2 regions of the Rossellomorea sp. ABR4_012 genome follow, and region 1 is predicted to be linked to the other one. Evidence: a T-box and tRNA genes for the amino acid it is inferred to sense, from the RefSeq annotation. Region 1 holds a T-box; the other holds one or more tRNA genes.
The links. A T-box is a leader RNA that pairs with one kind of tRNA and senses whether it is charged. The one in region 1 lies ahead of tyrS (tyrosine--tRNA ligase), so its partner is inferred to be a tRNA-Tyr.
Positions count from the first base shown of each region.

Region 1 (15,649 bases):
ATCGAACCAGATGTGATGACAGATATCATGGAAGCTGAAATCATCGCACTCGAAGAGCGCCACCGCAAAAGCAGAAGCTTATTGGACAAAGCGGGGGAATATGCACCTGCGTGGGGGATGATCGGGACCCTGATCGGTCTTGTCCTGATGTTGAAGAACCTGAACGATCCGTCTTCCTTAGGGCCCAATATGGCGATTGCCCTCCTGACGACCCTGTATGGATCATTGCTTGCCAATCTTGTGTTTATCCCAATGGCATCCAAGTTAGCGATGCGTACGGAAAAAGAAGTGTTCATGAAACAAATCATCATTGAAGGCGTAGTGGGGATTCAATCAGGTCAGAATCCAAGAATACTTGAGGAAAAGCTCAAAGTCTTTCTGTCACACGACGAACTGCTGAAATATGCGGAAAATCTGCAGAAGGGGGCAACCCTTGATGAGGCGTAGGAGAAAACCGTCTGAGCCGAAATCAAATGCGCCGCGGTGGATGGTGACCTTTTCGGATTTGATCACTCTTATTCTCGTATTCTTTATTTTGCTTTTTTCAATGTCACAGATTGATATCGTGAAATTCCGCGCCATTGCCGATTCGTTTCAACAGAAGCAGATTCTTGAATTCTACCCATCTGTCATTCCTTTTGAAAAACCGTCAAGCGAGCCTCAAATTGAAATGAACGACGATCAACAAGAATCAAGAGCAGAGCGGGATAAAGACTTGCAGGAATTACTGATTGATATTCAAGCTTACTTAAAAGAAAACAAATTAAGTGACATCGTAATTGCGACAAGAACGGAAAGAGGAGTCGTCCTTGTCCTTCAGGAGCAGGCACTCTTTGCCTCTGGAGAAGCAGGAATCCTTGAAACGTCCTATCCGTTTTTGAATAAAGTAGGAGAACTGATATCTCAAATCCCCAACTTTGTAAAAGTGGAAGGGCATACGGACAACAGACCTATTTCTACATATCAGTTTCCTTCCAACTGGGAGCTCTCATCTGCGCGTGCCAGTGCTGTAATCCGATATTTGATCGGGGCCGAAAACCTGGATCCCAAACGATTCATTGCAGTAGGGTACGGCGATACTCGTCCGATTGCACCGAATGATACGTCGGAGAATTTGCAAAAGAATAGAAGAGTGGAAATCATCATCAGTGATCCTGCTTATGAAGAAGAATAGAAAAGAAGAAACCAGTCCAACAGCAGTTGGAGTGGTTTTTTGCTGCGGGCAGATCTGAAGGAGACGTAAAATAGTAAAGGCTCAGAGTAGACAGTGACTCTGAGCCTTTATTTAGAAAAAACGATACATGCCCCTCAACTTCCAGGTTTCTGTTTAAGCTGCTGGCGGAGCGGATAGAGGGCTTTTTCAAGGGTATGTCTATTCTTTTCAGTGATCTCACCTTTACGCGGTATCGCTGGATAGATATCTGGAGCGTCAGTCCATTCAGTGGGTAATGGGACACCAGCTTTGCTTTTCCACCGTTCGGTCCAGGCAGATGGAAAGGTGCCGGCTGCATCCGTTCGTCCGGTCATTTCGAGCCAGATCAAGGACCAGGCTCTTGGGACGACCCGCCAAATATCGTATCCGCCGCCTCCTACTGCAATCCATTTACCGTTGCAGTATTTCTCAGCCAGCTCGTGGGCGATACGGGGGATCTCCTTATAAATGTTCATCGTTGCAGAAAGATGTGTCAATGGGTCATAGTAATGGGCATCTGCACCATTTTGAGTAAGGATGACGTCGGGCTTGAAAAATTCCACGACCTCCCGGAAGCTCGTTTCGTATGCTTCGAGCCAGGATTCATCCTCTGTGAATGCATCCAATGGGATATTGAATGAAAATCCATACCCTTTCCCATGGCCGCGTTCATTGATATTGCCTGTACCAGGGAACAAGTATCTGCCGGTTTCGTGGATGGACAATGTACAGACATCGGGATCGTCATAAAAAGACCACTGCACACCGTCTCCATGATGGGCATCCGTATCGACATACAGCACTCTTGCATTATATTTTTCCTGTAAATACCGGATGGCAACTGAACTGTCATTGTATATACAGAAACCGGAAGCCTTCCCTTTAAAGCCGTGATGGAGCCCGCCGCCGAGGTGAAGCGCATGTTTCGCTTTTCCCGTCATTACATAATCCGCTGCTGTAAGTGTCCCTCCGACAAGAAAGGCGCTTGCTTCGTGCATTCCATCGAACATCGGGGTATCTTCAGTACCGATTCCGTAGCCTTCTGCCTGTTCAGGAGGGAGCTGGCCTGTACTGGCTCTCTTGACAGCGTTTACATAGTTAGGGTCGTGGTTAAGAAATAACTCTTCATCCGTAGCCATTCTTGCAGGAATGATTTCCTCTGGGTGAAGAGCCTGGATTTGCTTCAATAAATCGATCGTCAGCGTCAACCGGGTCTGGTTGAAAGGATGCTGATCATTGAAGCGGTACCCGAGAAGTTCATCGGAATAGATAAATACTGCATCTTTCATCATGAAGACATTCCCGGCATGTTTGGCCATAACACGTCATATCCTTCTTTCTTCAAATCTTCTATCACGTTCATCGGATTCATCGTTCTCACCCGGAAGACAAGTATTTTATATGATTCATCTTTTTTATCGGGGTATACAAGTACACTTAGAATATTGCTGTTATGGCGGCGGATGATACCTGCAACATCATATAATATCCCTGCACGATGAGGGACCTTTACCTCGATCTGTGAACCGGGCTGATTGGCTCCGGTCAGCTGGATCAGCGTGTGCAGGAGGTCTGTTTCCGTAATGATCCCAATCAGTTTGTTTTCCCGTACAATCGGAAGGCAGCTGATATGATGTTCATAGAATAAAGCGGCGACTTCTTCGACGAAATCCAGCGGATGCCCGGTTATGACATCCGTTTTCATAATATATTTAAGGGGTTTCTTAAGCTCTGGGGCTGAAGAATCCTTATCGAAAATGGACGGGGTGCCGTCTTTTACATCCCGGTCACTTACAATCCCGACGACTTCTGAATTCTCGTTCGTAATCGGTATATGCTTGATTTTCTTGTCCCTCATTAATTGAATGGCTGATTCGATTGTATCTTCCGGGTGCAGGACAGCCACGTTCGTTTTCATAATTTCCTCTACTATCACGGTTTCCACCTCTTTTTAGAAAGCTGTATTCTAATAGAATGTTATACCTTAAGAAAACTAAAGGGTTAATACATAAAACGGTTCATGAATCGAAGCTGATCGAATCTCTGGATCGACTCGGAATCGACCCTTTTTCCGATTCTCGCCATCAGGCAGTTGGCTGGATGGGAGCTGATTTCAGGATCGTCCGTCGCGTAATATTCCAGACCGCCGGCATTCATCATTTTCTCCATGATTTTGCGGTACTCCCAAACATTCAGCCCTGTCCCTTTCAAGTCCCAGTGCCAGTAATATTCGGTTGTAATGACGATGAAGTCTTCCATATTGTCATCCATCATTGATACTTTTAAAAGGTGTTTTCCGACCGATGCCCCCCGATACTTCGGAATGACTTCAATCGCACCAAGCTCGATCAGATTCTCCATTTTCCCTTGAGACCACCGTTCAAGCGGATCAGGGTATAGATATGTAACATAGCCTACAATCGTATGGTTATCCCTAGCGATAATAATTCTTCCTTCAGGCAACCCTGCAATCTCTACAAGCGCTTTATGCTGCTGTGCAGGAGGTCTGAAAGCGATCAAATCTTCATGAAAGTCAAGACGTGCCAGTTCCTCTGCATGAATAGGCCCTTCAATGATCAAATTTCCTTTTGTTGTCTTTAACTCAGTTGCATTATAGGTTTTCTTCAATTTCATCTGGACACCACCTAAAGATATTCCTCTCAATCTATTATACATGAAATAGAAAAAAGTAGAGCGCTTTCACGAAATTTTCAGACGTTTGAAATAAATTTTTGTCTGATTAACATTATTGTGAAATACCTATAAATCAATGATTTAAATGGGATCAACCCTATATACTATGAGGATAAACGATACAACTGATTTTTTAAAAAATTGAGAAAATATAATTTATATACTATAATAAGGTTGTAAATTCTTACATAAGGGGGATTCGGTATATGAAAGTGGAAGCGTTACCAGTCACGAAGGGGAACTATAATCTGGAAAGCTATGAAAATACGTATGATTCTTTTGATTGGAAGGAAGTTGAAAAAGAATTTTCATGGCATGAGACAGGACGGGTGAATTTAGCGTATGAAGCGATTGACCGTCATGCTGAATCATTCAGGAAAAATAAAGTTGCCCTCTATTATCGGGATCCTGAACGTGATGAGAAATATACGTTCACTGATATGAAGAAATTATCTAATAAAGCAGGAAACGTCTTGAAACAATACGGTGATGTGGAAAAAGGCGACCGTGTGTTCATCTTTATGCCAAGATCTCCGGAGCTGTATTTTTCCGTCCTTGGAGCTGTGAAACTGGGCGCTATTGTCGGTCCTTTATTCGAAGCGTTCATGGAAGGCGCAGTAAGGGACCGCCTGGAGGACAGCGAAGCAAAGGTGCTAATCACGACTCCTGAACTTCTGGACCGTGTTCCTGTAAGTGAACTGCCTCATCTTAAACATGTATTCCTGATCGGGGACAATGTGCAGGAAGACGATGTCCATGTTGATTTCAATGCGAAATTCAAAGAAGCAAGTGACAAGCTGGCTATCGAGTGGGTGGACCGAAATGATGGTCTGATCCTGCATTATACTTCCGGCTCTACAGGAAAGCCTAAGGGAGTGCTGCATGTTCACAATGCGATGCTTCAGCACTACCAAACGTCTAAATGGGTGCTGGATTTGCAGGAAGAGGATGTGTATTGGTGTACGGCAGACCCGGGCTGGGTAACAGGAACTTCATACGGAATCTTCGGCCCATGGCTGACAGGTACCTCAAATGTGATTGTAGGAGGTCGCTTTAAACCTGAAAATTGGTATAAAACAATTGAAGATTTCGGAGTGACTGTATGGTACAGTGCCCCGACCGCTTTCAGGATGCTGATGGGTGCCGGCGATGAGGTCGTTAAACAGTTCGACCTAAGTTCGCTTCGTCATATCCTTAGCGTGGGAGAGCCGCTTAACCCTGAAGTGGTGCGCTGGGGAATGAAGGTCTTCAACCTGCGCATCCATGATACGTGGTGGATGACTGAAACAGGGGGTCAGTTAATCTGTAATTATCCTTGTTTGGAAATCAAGCCGGGATCGATGGGTAAACCTTTCCCTGGAGTTAAAGCCGCGATTGTAGATGACCAGGGGAATGAGCTTCCTCCGAACCGCATGGGGAACCTGGCAATTAAAAAAGGCTGGCCGTCCATGATGAACCAGATCTGGAACAACCCGCAAAAATATGAATCATACTTCATGCCGGGTGATTGGTATGTATCGGGAGATTCTGCTTATATGGACGAAGAGGGCTACTTCTGGTTCCAGGGCCGAGTGGATGATGTCATCATGACATCCGGAGAACGTGTCGGTCCGTTCGAGGTGGAGAGTAAGCTTGTTGAGCACCCTGCAGTCGCTGAAGCCGGTGTCATCGGTAAGCCTGATCCTGTACGCGGTGAAATCATCAAGGCCTTCATCGCACTCCGTGACGGCTATGAAGTGACAGATGAGCTGAAAGAAGAGATCCGCCAGTTTGTCAAAAAAGGATTGGCAGCACATGCTGCTCCACGTGAAATCGAATTCCGTGAAAAACTTCCTAAAACACGAAGCGGTAAGATCATGCGCCGTGTCTTGAAAGCATGGGAGCTGGACTTGCCTACTGGTGATTTGAGCACGATGGAAGATTAATCGTTTGTTAGAAAACCCCCGCTTGTTGTTTGAAGCGGGGGTTTTTTTGCATCACTTTTCCAAAAAAAACGAGCACAGAATCAAATCTGTGCTCGTTTTCCATTTGTTATTCTGCACCTTCTTCAGGCGGTTTAGGATCTGTTGGCTCATCATCACCCGGAGGCTCAGGTGTGGTGCCGCCGTCAGTTGGAGGAGGTTCAGGTTTATCAGGCTCGGGAGGCTTTGGATCTGTCGGTTTATCCCCTCCTGGAGGCTTAGGCTCAGGTTTTGGCTTTTCAGGCTTAGGTTCTGCCTTTCCGACTTGAACCGTGTTGGAAGGAGACGATTCTTTACCGGCCACATCGACTGCCTTGACGAAATATTCTCCGTTACCCACTGAAACTGAATAGTTATCACCTGATTTGACGCTTCCTACTTTACTTCCGGATTTAGAATATACACGGTAACCGACGACATCCCCGCTTCCGGAAGAAGTCCATGTAATCTTATTTCCGTTCACTGAAGCTTTCACCGTACCTGGTGCAGCTCCATCATCTGAAATTTTATTCTCTGCAATCAGAACATTTTTGAAACGCTCATCTTCCTGAGGAATCAGTTTTGAAGCATCCCCAGGCACTTTACCGAATACATTTTTCACAAAATCAGGGTTTAGGATAACCCCTGGCTGTGAAAACTCTTCCGGTGTATTAGGAAGGGCCAGATATTTCTTTCCGTTGACCATCACGTAACGGCTCATCAGTAAGCTGTCATCCGTTTTGGTCGGTACAAATTTGGCATTGAACAAATCACTCTTGACCAATCCGGCTTTCGTACATGCTTCTGAAGGAAGCAGTCCGGAGATGGAACAGAATGAACGTCGTACGATTCCGCCCGGTTCTTTAAAGGAGCCTTCGGGATCGATCAGGCTTGGTGCAAGGTCTCTTGTATCATTCAGCAGGAAGGACCATAAACGAATGTTTCTTAGTCCGTAATGTCCATACTGCGCGCGGGATGCTGCCGTATTTAAATCTGAAGGTGTATCATACCCAAACCAGGTACCAAAGGTGATGCTCGGGTTGGAAGCGACAAACCAATGATCTTTATAGTCTTGGGAAGTACCTGATTTTCCTGCCCAATCCGATGAAAAGTTCAGGAATCTTTTCGCGTAGCGGCCAGTTCCAAGGGAATGGTCGAGCGTATCTCTCATCATATCGATCGTCAGGTAAGCAGTCTGAGGACTGTATACATCCACAGCTTCTGATTTATGCTCAAATACGATGTTTCCATCTTGATCGACGATCTTATCGATCATATAGGCGTCGACAAACTTTCCTCCATTGGCGAACGTTGCATAAGCATTGACGTTTTCTTCGACCGTCACACCATCTGTGGTGGCTCCGAGTGCAAGGGACAAGTTGTTATCAACCCGGCCCAATCTAGCAAAATCCATCTTCATCAGGAACTCATTGAATGGATTGCGGTCATATATGTTTGCATACGTTCTGACCGCCGTCAGGTTCAAGGACTCTGCAAGTGCATGTCTTGCAGGGAATAGTCCCCGCTCTCTCAATGAGTAGTTTTCCGGTGTCCAACCATTAATATTGACTCCGACATCAGGCAGGGGAGATCCCGGTGAAATATAGCCATACTCCAATGCCGGTGCATAAGCAAGCAGTGGCTTCATTGTCGAACCGTTAGAGCGGTAGGAAGAAGTTGCGTGATTCAACTGCTCAATTTTAAAATCACGGCCCCCGATGAAGCTTATGATTCTTCCAGTCTTGTTCTCTATCATGATGGCCCCGACTTGCACGGGTTCCTCAACTTGGACTTCTTCACCCGTTTCAGGATCGGTTGTTGTGACCGTTTTTGATGGACCGTACATGCTGTATGCATTTTTTGTCTTTTGCATTTGGTCATAGATTTTTTTATCGATGGTTGAATGGATTTCATACCCGCTTTGACGGACATTGCGGTCAGCCAGTGTGTGGTATTTCTCTTCCAATTCATCATTATTTTCAAGATCCTGCTTTGAATAGCCGTCTCTCTCGGCAAGAACCTCCGTCATGATGTCGATGGCCCTGCTTTCAAGTTCGGCTGTCAGCCAAGGATACTTTTCATTTGGAGAAGCTTTCGGTTCTATGAAATCCTTTGTTAAATCATATGCGACTGCGTCTTCATATTCCTTGTCGGTAATGTAACCTTCTCTATGCATACGATAGAGAACGGTGTTTTTACGTGACATACCCGGCTCCAGGTTCTCTTTGAGTTCTCCATTATTCAAGAATGGTGTGTAACTGAATGGAGCCTGAGGCAATCCGGCTATGAATGCTGACTGTGGAAGGGTCAGGTCTTTTGCATCCACACCAAAAATTCCCTGTGCGGCAGATTGGACTCCGCCGATATTACGGCCTGATGAATTTCTTCCCAATGTTGCAACATTGAGATAGGCTTCGAGGATTTCGTCCTTTTCAAAGAATCTTTCCAGTCGCAGGGCGAGAAGGATTTCCTTAGCTTTTCTTTCGAAGGATACTTCATTTGTCAGGATCTGGTTTTTGATGAGCTGCTGTGTGAGCGTGCTTCCACCAGATTGAGTGGAAGCATTGGTGAATTCCTGCAATACTGCACGCATAATCGCTTTTGGAACCACTCCATTATGCTCTTTGAAATACTCATCTTCAGTGGCGATGACAGCATTTCGCAGATGCTCAGAAACATTCTCAAGTTTCACTTCTTCTCGTTCAAGGTCCGTCCTTAATTTTCCGAGATAGACATCATCAGCGAAATAAAGCTGCGAGGTTTCTTCATAATTGTAGATATCCTTTTTCATTTGGTCGTAAGAACGAACCGGTTCTTCCTTGACGAGCGATGCGAAATAACCGGCACCCACACCACCGGCGAATGCCGTCCCGAGTACCAATACAACAAGGGTGATCAGTGCAAGGTTCCAAAATACTCCGTATGTAATTCTTGCTCGTTTTTGAACTTTGGTATTTGTAAAGAACCTGATGGCAGGATCTAATTTTTCAAGTAATTTGTTCCACGTTTCTCTCATATTTTCATTCCCCCTAGAACATTCCTATTATAGCATATCCGAGAGAACACTGTCGTAAAAAGTCATATAAAAAAGGTATTTTGACATAAAAAAATCTTGACTTTATTGACTAAAATCGTGCATTATGGTAAAAACCTAATATAGATTAGTATTGATTTTTCAATTCATTTGACATAAAAACCTTACCGCAATGAGAGGATCAAGTAGTTTGCATTCCCTGTTACCCAGAGAGTCAGTGGCCGCTGAAAACTGACACAAAATGCAGATGAATTACATCCTGGAGCTTTTGCTGTGAACTCATAGTAGCAGCAAACGGTGAAAGCCGTTATCTTTTTTGAGTGAAGGATGTATTTTCCTTAATTTGGGTGGTACCGCGCGACAGCGTCCCTGCATTTATGCAGGGACTTTTTTGTTTTTATGCGTGTGTGTTAAATGGATTGAAGAGAAGAAGGAGGAAGATTGGACATGGAATTATTGAAGGATTTAGAGTGGCGTGGAATTACGTACCAGCAAACAGACGCTGAAGGGTTGATGAACCTTTTAGATAAAGAAAGCATTTCCATTTACTGCGGAATCGATCCGACGGCAGACAGTATGCACATCGGTCACTTACTGCCATTTTTAACTCTTCGCCGCTTTCAGAATGAAGGGCACCGTCCGCTGGTTTTAGTCGGAGGGGCGACTGGTTTGATCGGTGATCCAAGCGGTAAAAACGAAGAGCGTAAACTTCAGACAATCGATGCAATCCGGCACAATGCAGCAAGTATCAAAAATCAGCTGGAAAGCATTTTCGATTTCGAAGGGGAAAACGGAGCGGTCATGGTGAATAACTACGACTGGATCGGCGCGATGGATGTCGTGACATTCCTGAGAGACTTCGGTAAGCATGTCGGTGTCAACTACATGCTGGCAAAAGATACAATCTCATCCCGCCTGGAATCGGGGATCTCATTCACTGAGTTCACATACACGATTCTTCAGGCGCTTGATTTTAATCACTTATACGACAACTACAATTGTAAGCTTCAGATCGGCGGAAGCGACCAATGGGGGAATATCACTACCGGTCTTGAGCTGATCCGCAGAACTCATGAAGAAGAAACAAAAGCATTCGGCTTTACGATTCCGCTTGTAACGAAAGCAGATGGTACGAAATTTGGTAAAACGGAGAGCGGAGCGATCTGGCTTGATCCGGAAAAAACGTCTCCATACGAGTTCTACCAGTTCTGGATCAACACAGCTGATGCGGATGTCGTGAAATACCTGAAATACTTTACATTCCTGTCTCATGAAGAGATCGAGGCACTTACTCAGTCGGTAGAGACGGAACCGCATTTACGTAAAGCACAAAAAGCACTTGCCGAGGAAATGACAAAAATGATCCACGGTGAAGAAGCGTTGGAACAGGCAATCCGTATTACCGCAGCACTATTCAGCGGAGACATCAAGTCATTATCTGCATCTGAAATCCTGGAAGGTTTCAAGGATGTGCCGTCATTCGAACAGCCTAAAGGAGACGCGATCGGTCTTGTTGATTTGATCGTGAGTGCGAAAATTTCACCTTCGAAACGCCAGGCGCGTGAAGACGTAGGAAACGGCGCCATCTACATCAACGGAGAACGTGTGACAGATCTACAGCATGTGATCGATGAGAAGGATATGATCGAAGGACAGTTCACGATCATCCGCCGAGGGAAGAAGAAGTACTTTAAGATTCAGTACGTGTAAGAAATGTTTGGTTGGGAGGACAGCGTAATCTCGAGTTTGGAGATTGCGCTGTTTTTTGTATGAATTCGGATGGAGGCAGGCAGATTTTAGATGATTTTGATTGAGGGAAGCTTGATTTTATTTGAAAGGGAGAGTTAACACAGGAGAAATGGGTCCGGAATGGGAGAATATAACTATATTCATATTTATTGCGCCGGATTCTGAATAATTGCGCCTCTTTCAAGATAATTAAGCCTCTTTCAAGATAATTAAGCCACTTTTAAAATTATTGCGCCACTTATTTCATAATTGAGCAACTTGTCGGATTTTCTTTATTGCCTGGATCCTAACCTTATCCAACTTGTCGAATTTTGATTTTTAAGTTGATCTTAACCCCTATCCCAAAACCGAAATTCCTGAAAGATGCGGATCCTCTTGCCAAAATAACAAAAAAACCCTGCCCAATAGGACAGAGTTTCTTCTTCACAAAGATTAACGAGAGTAGAACTCAACGATAAGAGCTTCGTTAATTTCAGCTGGTAATTCAGAACGCTCAGGAACGCGAGTGAAAGTACCTTCAAGTTTGTCAGCATCGAAAGTTAAGAACTCAGGAACAAAGCTGTTCACTTCAAGAGCTTCTTTGATGATGTCAAAGTTGCGTGACTTTTCACGAACTGAGATTGTTTGTCCAGGTTGTACGCGGAAAGATGGGATATCTACGCGAGATCCATTAACCGTTACGTGACCGTGGTTAACAAGCTGACGAGCTTGACGGCGAGTACGCGCTAAACCTAAACGATAAACAACGTTATCAAGACGAGACTCAAGTAAAGCCATGAAGTTTTCACCGTGTTTACCTTGTAATTTGCCAGCTTGGTCAAATAGGTTACGGAATTGACGTTCAGTTACTCCGTACATGTGACGAAGTTTTTGCTTCTCTTGAAGTTGTAAACCGTATTCAGAGATTTTTTTGCGTTGGTTAGGACCATGAGGACCTGGAGCGTAAGGACGCTTTTCTAATTCTTTACCCGTACCGCTTAGAGAGATTCCAAGACGACGAGATAATTTCCAACTTGGACCAGTATAACGAGCCATGAGAGACTCCTCCTTTATTGTTTTTATTTTGTTGTAAAATAAAAACACCTGTGAATTAACAATTATGTGTATTTTGTTTTCATGTACCTTCGCCCTAGCAGCAGAGGGTTACAAGATACACCTCAGTACAGAGGAACAAAATACGGACATAAAGGACTTCACTGAAGCTGCATTATTTTACACAAAGAACATTATATGACGTAGAAGAATATAAGTCAAGGAAGTATTTTAGATTCGTATAGTAAGACTAGATGATCCAGTATAGAAAAATACTTTTTCTTTATTAGGAATTTAAAACTTATCATTACCTTCTTCCGTCTAATATAGTGTTGCTTGTCATCAGTCTAATGTCCATGATCATACATTGCAAATAAAAATTGGCGGTTAGAACAATTGGGAATATTTACATAGTGCTGAACTGCAATTACCAATTCTCTACCTAAATATTGCAAAAATTTTCAGTCATACGGTTCTTCGTATGTTATAATAAAGAGTGGTAAATAAGTTAGTCAGGTGAATGCTTTTGAAAGAAACAAAGCGTGAAAAATACATACGATTTATACTGATTGCTTCATGTTTGCTTGTCGTGGCAATCGGTTTTGTATATTCTGCATCCTCCCGGGAGGTGGAATATAGTGAGGAACCATTTGTTTCCGCGCAGGTCCTCAAGAAACAGGATGGTGAACAAAACGCCGTTGCAGCAGTTGCTAAAATGTCCGGTGATCAGCCGGTTCTTGTATTATATGAAATAGAAAAAGAAGATAAGTTCCATTTTAACGTGCTTCACAGCGCAGCAATGAAGGAACATATCGAGGAAATGAAAATCCATGGTGACGGGGATGGCCTATGGGTAAAAATCAAGAAAGATGAATGGGTCCTTTTTTCAAATGGTTTAGAAGTGCTGACTAGAACAGAGCAGCCTGAAAATGGTCATTCAACTCGTCAATCATTTCGTTATGAGAAAAGCAATCATAAAGCCAGTGTGGCGATTAATCAACAAAAAATTGAATTACAACTGTTAAAAGAAACAAAGCCATTGGAAATACATCCGCTGTCCGCTGATGACTCTTTATGGCTCATCGTATATGAGGACGAACTGGTCCTTGCGAAATCTCATTAATCTTAGATTCACAAACCTTTTAAGGTACGGGTGAGGAAATGACCATTCTAACTGATAAATTACATGCTTATAAATCTAAATTATTCGATTTGATTCATGATGATATGTCTGACGGGCTGCAATCAAAATATGTTGATAACTGGCTCGAGTTGTTAAAGGAATGCCTGGGGATTGAAACAGCTTTCCTATATAAAAACAGAAAGGAGGGATTCTGCCTGCTTCAAAGCACCGAAGAGGGGGAGGTTCCTCTGGTACTGAGTGAGGGCTGCATAGGGAGATGTTTTGAAGGCGCTTCATATTTTGTCATGAACTGCAGTGATTCTGTTTTCCATTCAGGCTTCCGGTTTCAAACGGATGCCGAAGAGACGTACGTGTTGTTAATCCAAGGACAGGATGCAATGGAAACAGCTGAACCGGAATGGCTTTCTTCTTTCTGGAAAGCGAACGATCAGTTCCTGAAACATGCATCCAAGGTACAGAATGTGTATGAAGAAGAAAGGCGTTACCGGGAATTGTTTAAGGTAACGGAAGTTTTTCATTCCAACAGGGATGTACAGACGTTATTGGTGCAGATTATCGAGACGCTGTGCGAGGTTTTTCCGCAGGATACGTTCCAAATCCTTCTATCGAATGACCGATATGACTTCGGCTCTCTTCCGATTAAATGCTTTGATTTTGATAAGGCTAATCCTTTTGCCATGCAGGCTTTTGTAAATGGGAATATTGAGCTGGATGAAGAAACCATGCTTTATGCCCCATTGAGAGGGAAACAGGGGATTTATGGCGTTTTGGAAGTGGGAACAGCGTCTCATATGCTGTTTACTGAACAAAAAATCGAGTTTATCAAATTACTTGCTTATACAGCAGGAAGTGCGCTGGAGAATGCCAAACTGTATGAACAGTCGAAAAGGCTGATCAGTGATTTACAGCTCATCAATGAAACCTCCCATCAGCTGAATTTGGAGTCCCGATTATCCGATACCCTATTATTTTTGAAGAAACAGATACAGCGGTCATTTCATCCCAGCGCAATCGGATTCGTATTAAATGAAAAGAATGAACCAGTGATTCTGGAGCAGAGCTCTTCCGTGTTTTTTACAGATGAAGGACAGAAATACATTTCCTATGTAAAAGAACGGATCAAAAAGGAGCGGGATTCAATCTTTCTCGGAGACGTCAGTGACCGGATTGCTGCACCTGATTATTTATCTCTTATGGCTGTGCCAATGACCCAAAATGAAACACTGATTGGTTTCTGTGTCGTCCTACATATAGAGGCGTATATGTTTTCGTTTGATATGTACAAGCTCCTGCAGTCGTTTATTCATCATTCAGCCCTTGCGATCACGAATGCGACACTTAGAGAAGAGCTCGAGCATCTGGTCATCACCGATCATATGACGAAATTGTATGCCCGGCATTATCTTGATGAAAAAATGGAAACGGCGATGAAAGAAGATGAACTCGGCACGCTGCTGCTGATCGACATCGATGACTTTAAAGCGGTGAATGATAATTATGGCCATCAAATAGGGGATGAAGTCCTGATCCAGGTAGCCAGCCTCCTTAAGGTTCATGTAGCCGAGGATGGGTTAGCCGCGCGCTGGGGTGGAGAAGAAATGGCTGTTTATCTGCCCCGTTTTGAACGAAAGGATGCACTCATCATTGCTGAAGCCATTGTGGAAGAGATCGCCTGTAAAACACAGCCAAGGGTAACGCTCTCTTGCGGGCTTTCATCATGGGGGAAATCTGACAGCGCCGGCCCTGAATCAGTAAAGGAATTAGTTAAGAAAGCGGATGAAGCTCTATATATTGCAAAAAATCATGGGAAGAATCAAGTGGTGGAAGATCTGGATACACGTCTTCTAATAAAATAATCCCATAGGAATCCGGCGGCTTTTAGAGCTGCCGTTTTTTTGTGTGTCAATTTTAAAGAAGTAGTTCCTCTGACACCTATTTTTGAGATGAATCCTTTAACACTTTAATGTAAACGCTTTCTTTTTTAGTGGGATTATCATATTCTAGAATAGAAGAATAACAGAACTTAGAGGGAACATAGTGGGAGGAATACTTGATGAAAGATGAGAAACATTTTGAAACACGTGTGATTCATGAGGGGTATAAATCTTCTCAGCATTTTGATAGTTTAGCACCCCCTTTATATCAAACTTCAACCTATACTTTTGCCAATGCGAAGCAGGGAGAAAATCGCTTTTCAGGTGAAGAAGAAGGATATATCTATTCTAGGCTCGGCAATCCGACGGTAGGCATTTTAGAAGAAAGAATGGCATCTCTTGAAGGGGGAGAGGCGGCCCTTGCTTTCGGTTCCGGGATGGCTGCCGTTTCAGCGGTCCTTTTTTCATTGACCAAAGCAGGAGATCATATCCTTTGTTCTCAAGGAGTATACGGCTGTACGTTCGGCCTGCTCGAATTAATGAACGAGAAGTTTGCGATTCAGCATGATTTTTCTGCAATGGACACAGAAGAAGAAATCAGGGCAAAAATCAAAGACAATACAACATGCATTTATGTTGAAACACCGATCAATCCGACAATGCAATTGATAGATTTAGAGATGGTTGCCAGGATAGCCCACGAAAAGAGGATCCCTGTGGTTGTAGACAATACCTTCTGTTCTCCTTACTTGCAAAGGCCTCTGGAACTCGGCTGTGACATTGTGATCCATAGTGCGACGAAATACATCGGCGGACACGGTGATGTCATTGCAGGAATTGTGGTCGGTTCACAAGAGAAGATGGCTGAAATCAGAATGACGACACAAAAGGATATCGGCGGAATTATTTCTCCATTTGATGCCTGGTTATTATTAAGAGGATTAAAGACCCTGGCTGTGCGTCTGGATCGTCACTGTGAAAGTGCCGACA
Region 1 covers NZ_JBSWVK010000001.1:1,383,001-1,398,649, forward strand. Annotated here, with positions in the region: gene motP (flagellar motor protein MotP) at 1-447, shown strand, start outside; gene motS (flagellar motor protein MotS) at 437-1,174, shown strand; gene ACXAFV_RS06775 (acetoin utilization protein AcuC) at 1,309-2,484, opposite strand; gene ACXAFV_RS06780 (acetoin utilization AcuB family protein) at 2,481-3,128, opposite strand; gene ACXAFV_RS06785 (GNAT family N-acetyltransferase) at 3,194-3,826, opposite strand; gene acsA (acetate--CoA ligase) at 4,093-5,811, shown strand; gene ACXAFV_RS06795 (transglycosylase domain-containing protein) at 5,918-8,842, opposite strand; T-box leader at 9,024-9,234, shown strand; gene tyrS (tyrosine--tRNA ligase) at 9,308-10,570, shown strand; gene rpsD (30S ribosomal protein S4) at 11,042-11,644, opposite strand; gene ACXAFV_RS06810 (hypothetical protein) at 12,168-12,764, shown strand; gene ACXAFV_RS06815 (sensor domain-containing diguanylate cyclase) at 12,803-14,641, shown strand; gene megL (methionine gamma-lyase) at 14,839-15,649, shown strand, end outside.

Region 2 (15,649 bases), on a different contig from region 1:
AGAATAAAATTCTCTTTAAAAGTACAAAAAAAGTCTTGAAAAATATTTGAAAGACGATATAATAGTACTTGTCCCTAAAAAAGACATCATACATATGTCTGGTGATTATGGCGAAGAGGTCACACCCGTTCCCATGCCGAACACGGAAGTTAAGCTCTTCAGCGCCGATGGTAGTTGGGGGATCTCCCCCTGTGAGAGTAGGACGTCGCCAGGCTAAAATCGTTCCGCAGTAGCTCAGTGGTAGAGCTATCGGCTGTTAACCGATCGGTCGCAAGTTCGAATCTTGCCTGCGGAGCCATATGGAGAGCTGTCCGAGTGGTCGAAGGAGCACGATTGGAAATCGTGTAGACGGTCAACGCTGTCTCAAGGGTTCAAATCCCTTGCTCTCCGCCATAACATATTTACCTGGCCCGTTGGTCAAGCGGTTAAGACACCGCCCTTTCACGGCGGTAACACGGGTTCGAATCCCGTACGGGTCACCAAAGAAGATTTTTCGCCTAAGTGAAAAAAACTTACCATACAAATTGGAGGATTAGCTCAGCTGGGAGAGCATCTGCCTTACAAGCAGAGGGTCGGCGGTTCGATCCCGTCATCCTCCACCATGCTTTTTTACGAAGCGAAGCGGAGTAAAATAAGCGTCCACAATCTTTGCGTAGCGTAGTGAAAACTTCTTTCCTTACTACAAGGAAAACGCTTAATAAAATTATTATCGTCGCGGGGTGGAGCAGTTCGGTAGCTCGTCGGGCTCATAACCCGAAGGTCGCAGGTTCAAATCCTGTCCCCGCAATACCATTGGTCTGGTAGTTCAGTTGGTTAGAATGCCTGCCTGTCACGCAGGAGGTCGCGGGTTCGAGTCCCGTCCAGACCGCCATTTTTCTTGAAATGTTTTAAAATGTTATAGCTCAGTAGCTCAGTTGGAAGAGCACGGTGAAAAATCTTCATCCGATTAATCATCAGCGTACAGCTCGAGCAGCAACTTGAATAATCCTTCTGAGAGCTGGACGATGGACAATTGGATGCTCACTTTAGGAACGAAAAAATTATTATGGCTCAGTAGCTCAGTTGGTAGAGCAATGGACTGAAAATCCATGTGTCGGCGGTTCGATTCCGTCCTGAGCCACCATGTTTTTTTACGAAGCATAGCGGAGTAAAATAAACGTCTTTAATGTTTACCATCTATACAATGATAAGTTTTTTAGCCGAAACTTGATCAGCATTTTACGTGCCGGTGTAGCTCAACTGGTAGAGCAACTGACTTGTAATCAGTAGGTTGGGGGTTCAAGTCCTCTTGCCGGCACCACTGAACAGATGGAGGGGTAGCGAAGTGGCTAAACGCGGCGGACTGTAAATCCGCTCCTTCGGGTTCGGCAGTTCGAATCTGCCCCCCTCCACCAAGCTTTTTTACGAAGCGTCAGCGGAGTAAAATAAGCATCCTTAAAAATTGCGTAGCGAAGCATTAAGCTTTCAAGCGAAGAGAAACAAATTTTCATAGGGGCATAGTTTAACGGTAGAACGAAGGTCTCCAAAACCTTTGGTGTGGGTTCGATTCCTACTGCCCCTGCCAATATGATCATGGCGATTGTGGCGAAGTGGTTAACGCACCGGATTGTGGTTCCGGCATTCGTGGGTTCGATTCCCATCAGTCGCCCCATAAAAGTCACACTATAAAATTCGTGACATATACTAACAATGGGCTATAGCCAAGCGGTAAGGCATCGCACTTTGACTGCGACATGCGTTGGTTCGAATCCAGCTAGCCCAGTAGTATTGCGGAAGTAGTTCAGTGGTAGAACACCACCTTGCCAAGGTGGGGGTCGCGGGTTCGAATCCCGTCTTCCGCTCCATTCATATGGCGCCATAGCCAAGTGGTAAGGCAGAGGTCTGCAAAACCTTTATCACCGGTTCAAATCCGGTTGGCGCCTCCATATGAATGCCGGTGTGGCGGAATAGGCAGACGCGCACGACTCAAAATCGTGTTCCTCACGGAGTGCCGGTTCGACCCCGGCCACCGGTACCATCTGCGGGTGTAGTTTAATGGTAAAACCTCAGCCTTCCAAGCTGATGTCGTGGGTTCGATTCCCATCACCCGCTCCAATCATACATACGATAGACTTTCTCTTTGTGAGGAAGTCTTTTTTGTTTTTCATGATATTGTAAAGAAGCGGTCTGTGATTCTTGGGAAGAAAGCTGCTGGGCTCCATTTCTTTTTATAAAAATTCTAAGTAGCGCAATAAACAGGAATTTGGCGCAATAAATAGAATTTCTGCGCGATTATCGAAAAAGTGGCGCAATAAATGAGATTCCTGCGCAATTATTAGGAAACCTGCGCAATTATTTATGTACCAAGAGAATCCTGTCTGGCAGCAGGCCGAATTTTCACTCTGACACATCGAAACTATAGAATGTTGTTCCTCTATTGTTACGATTCAGACGTTTTCAACTACTTTTTAACAAAAAATCTTTATTCTTCGTCCCTCAACATTAACGATCTACCATCTAATTCGAAAACAACCATCTTCAACTCGACACCACCTATACTCCTCCAAAGCCATCAATAAACCAGTCCACTTCACACCACAAATTCCAGATAACCAAAAACCCTAATAACGAATCCTTACAATAACCAATAAAATCATATAGTCAAAATATTGCACCATCTTTGTCAATTTTGTTGACCTATTTAAAATTAAAACCCCTTTATACTATAAGAAAGCGGTTACATAACAAAGGGGTGGTGATGCGTGTGGAACCAACGTTAAAGACTGGACCAGTAAGTACCCAAGCACAGATCAAGGCAGTGTCAAAGAAGAAGTTTAAATATAAGAGTTTGTTGACGTACGCTGCCTTTGTAGGGCCCGCACTACTCTTTTTCCTAGTGATTCAGATTCTTCCCTTTTTAATGGGAGTCTATTATTCTTTCACTTCCTGGAATGGAGTCAGTTCTGTAGTAGAGTGGGTAGGGTTTGACAATTATAAGCAGATTTTCACGAATGACAAAACGTTTTTTAATTCTTTTATGTTTACGACGAAATTTATGTTTGCTGCCGTTATCATCAGTAATTTAATCGGTTTTGGGTTTGCTTTGCTTTTAAATGCGGCACTTAAAACACGTAATATCCTGAGAACGGTGTTTTTTATTCCAAATGTCATCGGCGGGTTATTATTAGGGTTCATCTGGCAGTTCATCTTTGTTAAAGGATTTGCTTCTGTTGGGAACATGACGGATATCGCATTCTTCAAAATGCCATGGCTTGGTGATGAGAAGACGGCATTCTGGGGAATTGTTATCGTGTTTGCCTGGCAGATCAGCGGTTATATGATGGTCATTTACGTAGCAGCCTTGCAAGGGGTGGATAACTCCCTGTTGGAAGCTGCCAAGATGGACGGTGCATCGAATTGGACGCTCCTGACAAAGATTATTATTCCATTGATCCTTCCGGCATTCACAATTTGCTTCTTCCTGACGATTTCGATGGCCTTCAAGATATTTGATTTGAATATCTCGCTGACCGGGGGAGGGCCATTTAATTCCACTCAGTCTGTAGCGATCAACATTTATCAGGAAGCATTCCAGAATAACCGTTATGGTCTTGGAACGGCGAAGTCCATTTTATTCTTTGTTGTCGTAGCAATCTTTACGACGTTCCAAGTCATGCTGACGAAGAAGAAGGAGGTTGAGGCTTAATGGGCAATCGCTATACAAAGAAGACATTTGTACTTGAGATTATCGGGATATTGCTTGGTCTCATCTTCTTGATTCCCTTTTACTTTGTTTTTATCAATTCTGTTAAGCCGTTTGCAGCCATCCTCATTGATGCAGCAGCATGGCCGAAGGAATTTATGTTTTCGAACTATGCAAAGGTGTGGGACGTCATCAACTTCCCTAGGGCATTCTGGAATTCACTTGTCATCACTGTAGCAAGCAACATCGGCTTAGTGGTGATCAGTTCAATGGCTGCCTGGAAAATGGTCCGGACTCCGGGCAAGTTCAGTAAGATTCTATTTGTTATTTTTGTATCAGCGATGGTCATCCCTTTCCAGACGGTGATGATTCCGCTTATGAAACTCGGAGGTGCTTTGAACCTGACGAACAGCATACCAGGGTTGATTATCATGTACTTTGGTTTTGGAGTACCATTATCCCTGTTCTTGTTTCATGGTTTTGTGAAGACAGTGCCTGTTGAGATTGAAGAGTCGGCCATGATTGATGGATGCAGCCAGTTTGGTGTGTTTTGGAGAATTGTATTTCCTCTCCTTAAGCCGATAACCGTTACAGTCATCATACTTAATACGCTTTGGATATGGAATGATTACCTGCTGCCGCTCCTTGTTTTACAGGATGCTGAGCTGCGTACGATTCCACTTGCTGCAAGTTCATTCTTTGCACAATATACAAAGCAGTGGGATATGGGGCTTGCGGCATTGGTGCTGGGCATTGCACCGATCATCGTATTCTTCCTGTTTTTACAAAAACATATCATTAAAGGAATTGCTTCAGGTTCTATTAAGTAGATATAAAGGTTCTGTTATTCCTACAGGACTTTATATACAATAAATTTATATCAGGGAGGTCAAACCAATTATGAAACGCATTCTTTTACTTCTTACATCTTTCGTTCTTGTATTTGGTATCATCGCAGGGTGTTCTTCAAAAGATACGTCATCAGGAGGTGACGGTGATTCTAAGTCAGGCGATGACGTAGTCACTCTTAACTTGTTCCAATTCAAAGTGGAAATTGCTGATCAGCTTCAAGAGATGATCAAGGAATTCGAAGCAGAACATCCAAACATCAAGGTGAAGCTTGAAACAGTCGGAGGCGGTGCCGATTACGGTGCTGCACTTAAAGCGAAGTTTGCTTCCGGGGAAGAGCCGGATATTTTCAACAACGGTGGTTTTAAAGAGTTAGAACTTTGGCAGGAGAAGTTAGCGGATCTTTCAGGTGAGCCATGGGTGGAGCATGTTCTGCCTATCGGTAAAGTTCCAATGACGGCTGAAGACGGCAAGCTTTATGGTATGCCGGTCAATCTTGAAGGATACGGATTTGTGTACAATAAAGATTTGTTTGAAAAAGCAGGCATCAAAGAAGCTCCAAAGACAATTGATGAATTGAAAGACGCTTCCAAGAAGCTTGAAAAAGCAGGAATCACTCCATTCTCGGCTGGATACGGAGAGTGGTGGGTAATCGGTCAGCATTTACTGAACATTCCTTTCGCTCAGCAGGAAGATCCTGAAGCATTCATCGCAGGATTATACGATGGTTCTGAAAAAATCGTCGGTAATGAAAAGTTCAAGCAATTCAAGGAAGTACTTGATACTGAGCTTAAATATGCAAATGATAATCCACTAACAACAGATTACAACACTCAGGTAACGCTTTTCGCTTCTGGTGAAACAGCGATGCTTCAACAAGGTAACTGGACAGAGAATATGATCACGGAAATCAATCCAGAAATCAATATGGGCTTCCTTCCTATTGCCTTGAACAATGAAGAAAGTGCAAACAGTCTACCAGTTGGTGTTCCGAATAACTGGGTATTAAACAAAAACTCAGAGCACCTTGAAGAAGCAAAAACATTCTTGAACTGGATGGTGTCTTCTGAAACAGGAAAACGTTATATCACAGAAGAATTCGCGTTCATCCCGGCATTTGATAACATCGAGCCTGCTGGACTTGGTGACCTTGGTACGTCAATCCTTGACTACTCTAAAGAAGAGAAAACAATTCCTTGGACTTGGTTCAGATGGCCGGATGGAGCAAATAAAGAATTTGCTGCTGCCATCCAGGAATATGCTGCAGGAAAAATCGACTATGATACTTTACTAGAGAGATTCCAGCAATCCTGGGATAACTTGAAGTAAAACAGAATAAACGGAAGCATGTCTGTAAAGGCATGCTTTCTGTTTATTCTAAAAAGTACTTTACGGGAGGTACGATCGAGGAGGCTCACAGATCACCACCAAAATGCGAAGTCCTGCTTGCACGGAAATCAACTGCGATGGTCAAAGAGCTTTCTTGTTTGAAATATTTCATTATTTTGAAAAAACACTTCATGTATGTACAAGTTGGTATTATACTAAGGATAAGCAAAAAGTGGAGGTACCTTTCCTCATGTTAAAGAACAGTATCCGGAATAAGCTGATTGTGCTCCTTATGATCACCACCATTGTACCTTTCGGCAGCTCCATTGTGATTACATATTTGTACACCAAGAATTCGATAGAAGATCAGGTGGTGGCGGAGAGCAGGAACTTGTTATATCAGGGGAAGATTAATCTAGAGAGCTATATTAATGAATTAAATGATTTGACTTTATCCCTCTATAATAATCCTGATTTTATCAACTACATGAGAAACCCGGGTCAGGGGGATGATTACCTGACGATCGGGATTGTGAAAAATGTTGTGCAAACGATTTTATACACTGCGGATACGATCAACGGGGTAAGGATTTCGTTTGCGGAAGAGGACAGAGTCATCTCAGCTACTAAACGTTCAAACGTCGTTTTTTCAAGTGAAAAGAACGAGACAGACCAAGAAGCATTTCTAAGTGCGGAACGCAGTCCGTACAATATGTATATTGAACCGGCTTTTCCTCAGCAGGAGAATGAAATCAAGCGTACAAGAAATATCATCACGATCCACAGGGCGTTCAGGAATATTCCTGATGATGAGGTTCTCGCCTACATATCCCTTGAGATATCCCCGGAGAAAATCATTGATTTAAGCCGGAATTTATATACGGAAGAGACCGAAGAATTTTATCTTCTGACACCTCAGGGTGAAATGATATACAGCTCCGACCTTGATGTGTCGGATGATCAAAATAACCAGAAGTGGATCAAACGCATCGTTGAGGGTAAAGAACTTGCAGGGACGCTTGAATGGAAAGAAGATGATTTCAACGGGGTGATCATGTATGATCAGCTGCCTGTATCGGCAGGGGGGTGGATCCTTGCGAAGCGGGTCAGTTATTTGAACCTTTACGAAAGCGCCTTCAGTGTCGCGAAAATCAATATTCTATTTGGTATCCTTGGATTGACGCTGGTCGTGCTTGCCACATTGTTCGTGTCATTCAAGATCACATCGCCGATCCGGGTTCTTCTAAAGAATATCCAGCAAGTGGAAAAAGGGAATATGAATGTACAGTTCCCGTCGTTCGGTCCAGATGAAATCGGTTTGCTGGGATTCAGGTTCCAACAGATGATCGAACGGATCAATACGTTGATCAATCGTGAATATAAGCTCGAGCTTGAGAATAAGAACAACCAATTAAAAGTGCTGCAATCCCAAATAAACCCTCACTTTTTATATAATGCACTTCAATCCATCGGAACGGTGGCGTTGAAGAATAAAGTGCCGCAAGTTTATACCCTCATTACCTATCTCTCGAAAATCATGAGGTACGGAATGAATATGGAAGAAGATATGGTTCCGCTCGATAAGGAAATCAGTTATACAAAGGCATTTCTTCTTCTTCAAAAAGAGCGGTTCGGGGAGAATCTTGACTATACTATAAAAGTGGATGAACGGGTAACGGACGCTGCCGTCCCTAAGATGATCCTCCAGCCGATCATTGAAAACTATTTCAAGCATGGTTTTGATATCCGTGATGGGATAGGCAGGATCGAGCTTGTCTGCATGAGTGAAGATGATCAGCTCGTCATCACCATAAAGGACAATGGCATTGGGGTGACCCAAGAACGATTAGAGGAAGTATATGCACATTTCAGAGCTGCTGCCTTAAATAAAATCGGGGATGCCACGAATATCGGATTAAAGAACGTATTTGTACGCTTGAAGCTTTATTATGATGATAACGCAGTGTTACTCCTTGAAAATCCTGACGAAGGAGGCTTTAAGGTCACCATGAAGCTGCCAATAAAGATGGAAGGTGAAGCGGATGAAAGCAATCATCATTGACGACGAAAAACATGTGCGTGAAGGGTTACTTTTATTAGCTGAGTGGGATCAATACGGAATTCATACTATCCTTGAAGCAGAAGATGGCGAGCAGGCAAAGAAACTGATCACCGAGCACCGGCCGGAAATTATCTTCACGGATATGAGGATGCCGAAGCTTGATGGTATCAGTCTCTTAAAGTGGCTGCATTCTTCCGATATCAAAAGCAAAACGATTGTCGTGAGCGGATATGATGATTTTGAGTATATGCGAAATGCGATTTTTTATAAAAGCTTTGATTATATCCTCAAGCCGATTGAACCGGATGTGTTGAATGACACATTGGAGAAAGCGGTCAATGAATGGAAGGAACAGGTGCGCTCGAGAAAATACCTGGTGGAAGAAAACAGGGTAATAAATGAAGTGAAGCCGCTTTATTGGGACCGGTTGTTTTCAAACCTGTGCAATGCTGAAGTCATTCCTGAAGCAGCGGAGGAAAAGATTGAAAATGAATTCGGTGTTGTATTCAGTAAACTGCAAAAGACAGCTGCACTCATTCCGATCAAGCCGATTGTCATGAAATCATTTCAGGGAGACAAAGATCTTGCCTTCTTCACGTTGACGAATATTTGCAATGAGCTGCTGAGAAAACATAATGACGGAGTTTGTTTCAGGAACATCCATAAAGATGAAGAGCTCGTCATTCTCTTTTGGAACGATAAGAACGTTACATTTCTACTGGATGAACTTTATTCGTTGATTTATCAATTCAGCAAAATCTGCATCACGATCTCTTTAGGGGAGAAATCATTGAACCTGAAGGAAACTTATACTTCCTCTCTGGAAGTGTATATGAAACATGATTTAAGAAAGTCGGATAAAATCATCACGTCTGGTGGAAAAACTAAACCGCTGCTGCACTTATTAGACTATTCCAATGACTTGAAATGGACGATCCGTACAGGCAGTCCTGCTGCGGTTGAATCCTCACTCCAGCAAATCTTTCAGACTTTGGAAAACAGGCATACGCTTTCCCTGGAGCAGATTGAGATTTGGGAAAATCAATTTGAACTGCTCCGGAATAATTGGTTGAAAGAATATGAGATTGAGAGTCGGTCCTCTTTTTACAACGGAGTGGATTATTGGAGTGAAGAGGGGGCATTTTCACTTCAGAAATTCAAAGAAGAAAAAATGAAAGAATTTAACGAATTGGTCGAAACCTTAACTACGAAGAAATATCAGAAAGAGAAAAACAATATGCAGAGAATCGAAGAGTATTTGCAGCAGCATTATCAGGAAGATGTGACCCTGCAGGAAATAGCCGATACATTCTTCCTGAGCAGGGAATACATTTCAAGGAAATTCAAACAGGAATACAAGCTGACGATCACGGATTATTTAACGAATATCCGCCTGGAAAAAGCTATGAAACTATTAGAAAACCCTTATCTCAAAATATATGAAGTTGCCTATGGGGTTGGGTATGTAAATGAAAAATACTTCAGCAAGGTGTTCAAAAAGCAAGTAGGGATTACGCCAAATGAATTCAGGCAGTCCCTGCTAAAACATAACTGATGGAGGTCAAATCATGATAAACGTTACAGTATGGAATGAGAATCGTCATGAACAAAAAAGCGAAAAGGTGCGCGAAGTGTATCCGGAGGGAATTCACGGAACGATTGCGTCATTCCTTGGTGAGGAATCCTTCAACGTCAGGACCGCAACATTGGATGAAGAGCAGCACGGGCTGACAGATGAGGTATTGAATTCAACGGATGTCCTCCTTTGGTGGGGGCACATCGCCCATGATGAGGTCTCGGATGATGTAGTTGAAAAAGTGAAGCAGCGCGTCCTTGACGGGATGGGACTGATTGTCCTCCATTCCGGCCATTTCTCTAAAATTTTCAAAGAGCTGATGGGAACATCCTGTGACCTGAAATGGAGAGAAGCCGATGAAAAAGAACGCATCTGGATTGTCGACCCGAGTCATCCGATCACAGCCGGTCTGGGGGAATACATCGAGCTTGAAAAAGAAGAGATGTACGGGGAGCATTTTGATATCCCGGCACCCGATCAATTGGTGATGGTGAGCTGGTTCGAAGGCGGGGAAGTGTTCAGAAGCGGATGTACCTATCAGCGCGGGAACGGGAAGATCTTCTACTTCCGTCCAGGCCATGAAACATATCCTACTTATTACAACCGGGAAGTCCAAAAAGTGATCATCAATGCAGTGGAATGGGCAAAGCCTGTAGAACGTAACAGGCCCGTTTACGGGAATGCAAAGCCGCTTGAAGAAATTAAAGGAGCTAACTAAAGGAGGAAGTAACATGAGCAAATTAAAAATTGGTGTAATTGGTTGTGGAAGTATCGCCCAGCATCGTCATCTGCCTGAATATGCAAGCAACAAAGATGTTGAAATAGTGGCTGTGTGTGACATTGTGGAAGAACGAGTTAAGAAGACAGCTGAAAAATATGGCGCTGAAGCGTATACCAGTTATAAAGAACTTTTTTCTAATCATGAAGTGGAAGCAGTAAGTGTTTGTACGCCGAATTATTTGCATGCACCGATTTCGATTGCCGCACTGAATGCAGGAAAACATGTTCTATGTGAGAAGCCAATGGCGACGTCGGTTGAAGAAGCGGAGAGTATGATTGCAGCTGCTGAAAAAAACGGCAGAAAATTGATGATTGCCCATAACCAGCGCTTTGTTCCTTCGCATCAAAAAGCAAAAGAGCTGATTGAAAAAGGTGAAGTCGGCAAGATTTACAGCTTCCGTTCTGCATTTGGCCACGGCGGCCCTGAAGGATGGAGTGCCGATGGCAAGGACAGCTGGTTCTTTAAGAAAGATGAAGCATTCATCGGGGCGATGGGGGATCTTGGAGTACATAAGACCGACTTGCTTCGTTATGTGCTTGGTGAAGAATTCGTGGAAGTGGGCGCGTTTGTGGAAACAAGTGCAAAGGAAAATGCCGATGTTGATGATACAGCTGTTTGTGTGCTGAAAACAGAAAACGGGACGATCGGGACTCTTGCTGCCAGCTGGTCATATGTGTCAAAAGAGGATAACTCAACGATTATCTACGGAGAGAAAGCGATTCTACGCTTAGAGGATGATCCGGTACATTCATTAGTTGTTCAATATGCGACTGGTGAAGTGGTCAGATATGAACTTGGCGGCATTCAAACGAATGAAGACGGAGGCCAGACGAACTCGCGCGTGATTGATCAGTTTGTTCAGTCCGTGCTCGGGGATACCGAACCGCCTGTCAGCGGAAGTGAAGGAATGAAGTCTCTGCAGGTCGTGTTATCTGCGCTTGAGTCAAATGAAACGAAAACAATTGTAAAACTGTAACTTGAGGTGAATGCAGCATGTCAAAACTTCGAATGGGGATCATCGGGGTTGGCGGGATTGCACAAAACCGGCATATCCCTACGTTCAAGAAACTGTCAGAAACGGTCACACTGGAAGCGGTCAGTGATATAAACGCATTGACGGCCCAAAACGTGGCAAAAGAATTTAATATCCCTAGAGTATTCAGTGACTACCGCGACATGTTCGAGCATGTTGATGCCGTCACGATCTGTACTCCGAATAAATTTCACGCGGAAATCACGATTGCGGCCCTAAATGCGGGTATCCACGTATTCTGTGAAAAACCAATGGCGATGTCACCTGAAGAATGTCAGGCGATGATCGATGCAGCAAATGAATCAGGAAAAGTATTGGCGATCGCTTATCACTATCGGTTCATGAAAGATTCCCGTGCTGCAAAACGATTCATCACTGCAAACGAAATCGGCGAGCCGATCGTCGCAAGGGCAAGAGCAATCCGCCGGCGCAAGGTGCCAGGCTGGGGCGTATTCACGAATAAGGAGCTGCAGGGAGGTGGAAGTCTTATTGATTACGGCTGTCACTTCCTGGACCTGTCGCTTTGGCTGCTCGGGAATCCAAAGCCTGTCGTGGTGACTGGCACAGCTTATAACAAGCTCAGCAGAATGCCTGGAGAAGTCAATCAATGGGGAGACTTCGACCGTGAAAACTTTGAGGTCGATGACCATGTGACGGCTTATATCAAGTTTGATAACGGTGCATCGATGCTTTTTGAAACATCCTGGTCCGCCAATGTGAAAAGCGATGAAGAAAGCTTGAGTATATCGGGGGAAACAGGCGGTGTCGATCTGTTTCCGCTGCACATCAATCAAATGAAGCACGGAATGCTCTTAAACAGCGGGGCTGACTGGATTCCCGGTGAAGACGATCCGAGCCTTCCTCAAGCCGAGAATTTCATCAACAGTTGTCTCGGGCTTGAAGAGCTGATTGTAAAACCGGAAGAAGCGATGGCTGTTTCCATGATCGTCGATGCGATTTATAAAAGCAGCGAAACACGCCAAAGCATCACATTGAAATTGGGGGAAGCATAGATGAAATTAGGTGTATTTACAGTATTATTTTCTCAGAAGAATCTAGATGAAATGCTTGATTATGTGAAAGAATCAGGCTTGCATGCGGTCGAAATCGGAACCGGCGGCTATCCAGGAAATGCTCATTGCGACCTCGAAGCCCTATTGGAAAGTGATGAAAAGCGAAATGAATACTTACAGAAAGTGACATCGCGCGGCCTTGAAATCAGTGCCTTCAGCTGTCATGGCAACCCGATTTCACCGGATTCTGCGTTTGCGGAAGAATCGCATGCAGCTCTTGAGAAGACCATCAAGCTCGCTGGTTTGATGAACGTGCCCGTTGTAAACTGCTTCTCGGGAACAGCAGGCGATCATGAAGGTGCCAAGCATCCAAACTGGCCAGTATCTCCATGGCCGAATGAGTATGGCGATATTTTGAAATGGCAATGGGAAGAGAAGTTGATTCCTTATTGGAAGAAGATGGGGCAGATTGCTGAGGAGCATGGAGTGAAAATCGGCCTGGAGCTGCACGGCGGGTTCCTGGTTCACACTCCATATACGTTGCTGAAGCTCCGTGAAGAAACATGTGACGCAATCGGTGCCAATCTTGATCCAAGTCACCTCTGGTGGCAGGGGATCGACCCGGTGGCTGCGATCAAGATTCTTGGAAAAGAAAATGCCATCCATCACTTCCATGCAAAAGACACGTACATCGATCAGGATAACGTCAACATGTATGGTTTGACGGATATGCAGCCGTATGGGAACATCCAGACCCGTGCGTGGTCTTTCCGTTCGGTAGGATGCGGCCACAGCCTCCAGGAATGGTCAGATATGATGAGTGCACTGCGCACATTCGGATACGATTATGTGGTAAGTATTGAACATGAAGATCCGCTCATGTCGATCGAAGAAGGATTCGGGCGTGCTGTCAAGAATCTGAAATCGATTTTGATCGAGGAGCAGCCGTCGGATATGTGGTGGGTGTAAAGACCTTGTTAGTCGGAGAGGATCCTTTAGGGTCCTTTTTTTATTGAAGAGTTGATGCCGTTTGCAATATTTGTTAAAACGAGAGATTAATTCTGGTTTCTCATAGATTGTTGCCGATTTCTCATAGTATAATGGCCTTTTCTCGTAGATTATTGCGTAAAACTCATAAATTAATCACCATTTCTCATAGAATAAAAAGTTTTCGTCCATCCTCATCACTCTTTTTAGCCAAATAAAGCCGGAATCCCTGCTTTCTGACAGAGATTCCGGCTTTCAATTTCAAAAATCATCCGCTTACCACTTCACAAGTGCTCTCGCCGCCATGAATCCCGATAAACATATCCATTAATGACTTCGTCAGCTTCTCACCTTCCTCTATAGGAATCGAAGGCTTCAAGAAAATGATCTGAACTGCATTTTTTGTTGCATTTCCGACAGGTGCGCGGTTGGAATCAACGAAAGGGCTGCCGAAAGGACCATTTTCATCTTCTGCAATGATCAAGTTCTCCAATGAGTTTTCACGTCCGTTCAGTCCTGTATAGGTATCTCCGTGCTCACCAATTCTTAAGCTGATAGTTTCACCTGCCAGCCTATCCAGATCATAAATCCCGATCGGTACTTCATACTGTAGTGAAAAAAAGTTATTCAAATCAATAGCCGAGTTGATAGTGGTAAGATAATTCTGCTTTTTTATACGGCGGTAAAGGGCTTCAGCCGAATGACGGTAGCGGTTAGGGTCTTTGCCCGTTTTCTTGAATACATCCCGCCACTCTCTCACCCCATCGATATCGGTCACATTTTTTTCCTGAAGATCGAAGAAAATGGACTCTTGAAATAACTGAAGCCTGCCTTTCAGCATTTGAGGGGATTCCCCGACTTCGATATCATGGTAATGAATGACGCCTATTTTAAAATTGGGAATGGTTGAAGTGATTGAAGAATCAATTGTTATTTCCATTTTTTTTCCTCCACATTTTGTTTAAAATAGTTTATCATAATACTCGTCTGTAATCATTTTTAACGTATTTACTAGTTTTTATATATACGGAAAGGAGGCGGTTGCTTTGGATTTCGATCAATTAAAACAGGATATCATCGACTACAGTAAAGAAATTGGGATTGATAAGATAGGCTTCACTACAGCAGACACTTTCTCTGAAATGAAGAACAGGCTGCTTCGGCAAGAGATGCTTGGATATCAATCAGGTTTTGAAGAAAAGGACATAGAGAAGCGGGTCAATCCTTCACTCATTTTCGACGGACCTAAATCGATTATCGCCATTGCTCTTGCCTACCCTTCCAGAATGAAGGATGCACCACAAAGCAAAAGGGGTGAAAGACGGGGCATTTTCTGCAGGGCTTCATGGGGTACCGATTATCATCATGTGCTGCGGGACCGTCTTGCTAAATTAGAAGAGTATATTGTTTCACGTGTTCCTGAGGCACGTTTTAAATCGATGGTGGACACAGGTGAACTTGTTGACCGGGCGGTTGCTGAGCGTGCGGGGATCGGCTGGAGTGGTAAAAATTGTTCCATCATTACACCGGAGTTTGGATCATATGTGTATCTGGGTGAAATGGTTACAAACCTTCCTTTTGCACAGGATGAACCGATGGAGGATCAGTGCGGGACATGCAATATATGTGTGGACGTGTGTCCTACAGGGGCTTTGATCGAAGGCGGCCAGCTGGATGCGCAGAAATGCATCGCATTTTTAACACAGACAAAAGGTTTCCTCGCTGATGAATACCGGGTGAAGCTTGGAAATCGATTATACGGTTGTGATACCTGTCAAACTGTCTGTCCCGAAAATAAAGGGAAGGATTTTCATTTTCATGAAGAAATGGAGCCGGACCCGGAAATTGCGAAGCCATTGTTAAAACCGCTGCTCACAATCAGTAACCGTGAATTTAAGGATAAGTACGGGCATGTATCTGGTTCATGGAGAGGCAAGAAGCCGATTCAGCGGAATGCAATCATTGCGCTTGCTCATTACAAAGACGAGACAGCGATTGAAGATTTAATTAAAGTAATGGAAAACGATGTGAGGCCGGTGATGCGTGGAACTTCCGCCTGGGCACTTGGGAAAATTGGTGGAAGAGAAGCTGAAAAAGCATTATTGAAACAAAAAACAATTGAAAGAGACGAAGACGTTCTTGATGAAATCGAAAAAGGTCTTCGACTGTTTGCCCCGGATGCGGGATAAGGATAAATCCATTTAAGAAATGGATTTATCCTTTTTTGTTGTGAACAGAGTGTTTCCCTCATAGATATGAAAAGAGGAGGGAAGGCGATGATCAGAAAACTTCTGATGGATAATATCAATCATGTGATCAGTGAGTACACAACTCGAG
Region 2 covers NZ_JBSWVK010000007.1:149,863-165,511, reverse strand. Annotated here, with positions in the region: rRNA gene rrf (5S ribosomal RNA) at 98-214, shown strand; tRNA gene ACXAFV_RS21545 (tRNA-Asn) at 224-298, shown strand; tRNA gene ACXAFV_RS21540 (tRNA-Ser) at 302-393, shown strand; tRNA gene ACXAFV_RS21535 (tRNA-Glu) at 408-482, shown strand; tRNA gene ACXAFV_RS21530 (tRNA-Val) at 527-602, shown strand; tRNA gene ACXAFV_RS21525 (tRNA-Met) at 714-787, shown strand; tRNA gene ACXAFV_RS21520 (tRNA-Asp) at 795-871, shown strand; tRNA gene ACXAFV_RS21515 (tRNA-Phe) at 1,048-1,123, shown strand; tRNA gene ACXAFV_RS21510 (tRNA-Thr) at 1,225-1,300, shown strand; tRNA gene ACXAFV_RS21505 (tRNA-Tyr) at 1,311-1,394, shown strand; tRNA gene ACXAFV_RS21500 (tRNA-Trp) at 1,491-1,564, shown strand; tRNA gene ACXAFV_RS21495 (tRNA-His) at 1,576-1,651, shown strand; tRNA gene ACXAFV_RS21490 (tRNA-Gln) at 1,691-1,762, shown strand; tRNA gene ACXAFV_RS21485 (tRNA-Gly) at 1,770-1,844, shown strand; tRNA gene ACXAFV_RS21480 (tRNA-Cys) at 1,852-1,925, shown strand; tRNA gene ACXAFV_RS21475 (tRNA-Leu) at 1,933-2,017, shown strand; tRNA gene ACXAFV_RS21470 (tRNA-Gly) at 2,021-2,094, shown strand; gene ACXAFV_RS21465 (carbohydrate ABC transporter permease) at 2,738-3,685, shown strand; gene ACXAFV_RS21460 (carbohydrate ABC transporter permease) at 3,685-4,512, shown strand; gene ACXAFV_RS21455 (ABC transporter substrate-binding protein) at 4,583-5,860, shown strand; gene ACXAFV_RS21450 (sensor histidine kinase) at 6,111-7,922, shown strand; gene ACXAFV_RS21445 (response regulator) at 7,903-9,477, shown strand; gene ACXAFV_RS21440 (ThuA domain-containing protein) at 9,491-10,216, shown strand; gene ACXAFV_RS21435 (Gfo/Idh/MocA family protein) at 10,230-11,255, shown strand; gene ACXAFV_RS21430 (Gfo/Idh/MocA family protein) at 11,273-12,325, shown strand; gene ACXAFV_RS21425 (sugar phosphate isomerase/epimerase family protein) at 12,326-13,294, shown strand; gene ACXAFV_RS21420 (B3/B4 domain-containing protein) at 13,581-14,252, opposite strand; gene queG (tRNA epoxyqueuosine(34) reductase QueG) at 14,359-15,501, shown strand; gene ACXAFV_RS21410 (amidase domain-containing protein) at 15,592-15,649, shown strand, end outside.
Region 2: it has a tRNA-Tyr gene. The T-box ahead of tyrS (tyrosine--tRNA ligase) is inferred to sense a tRNA for this amino acid. The anticodon was not compared.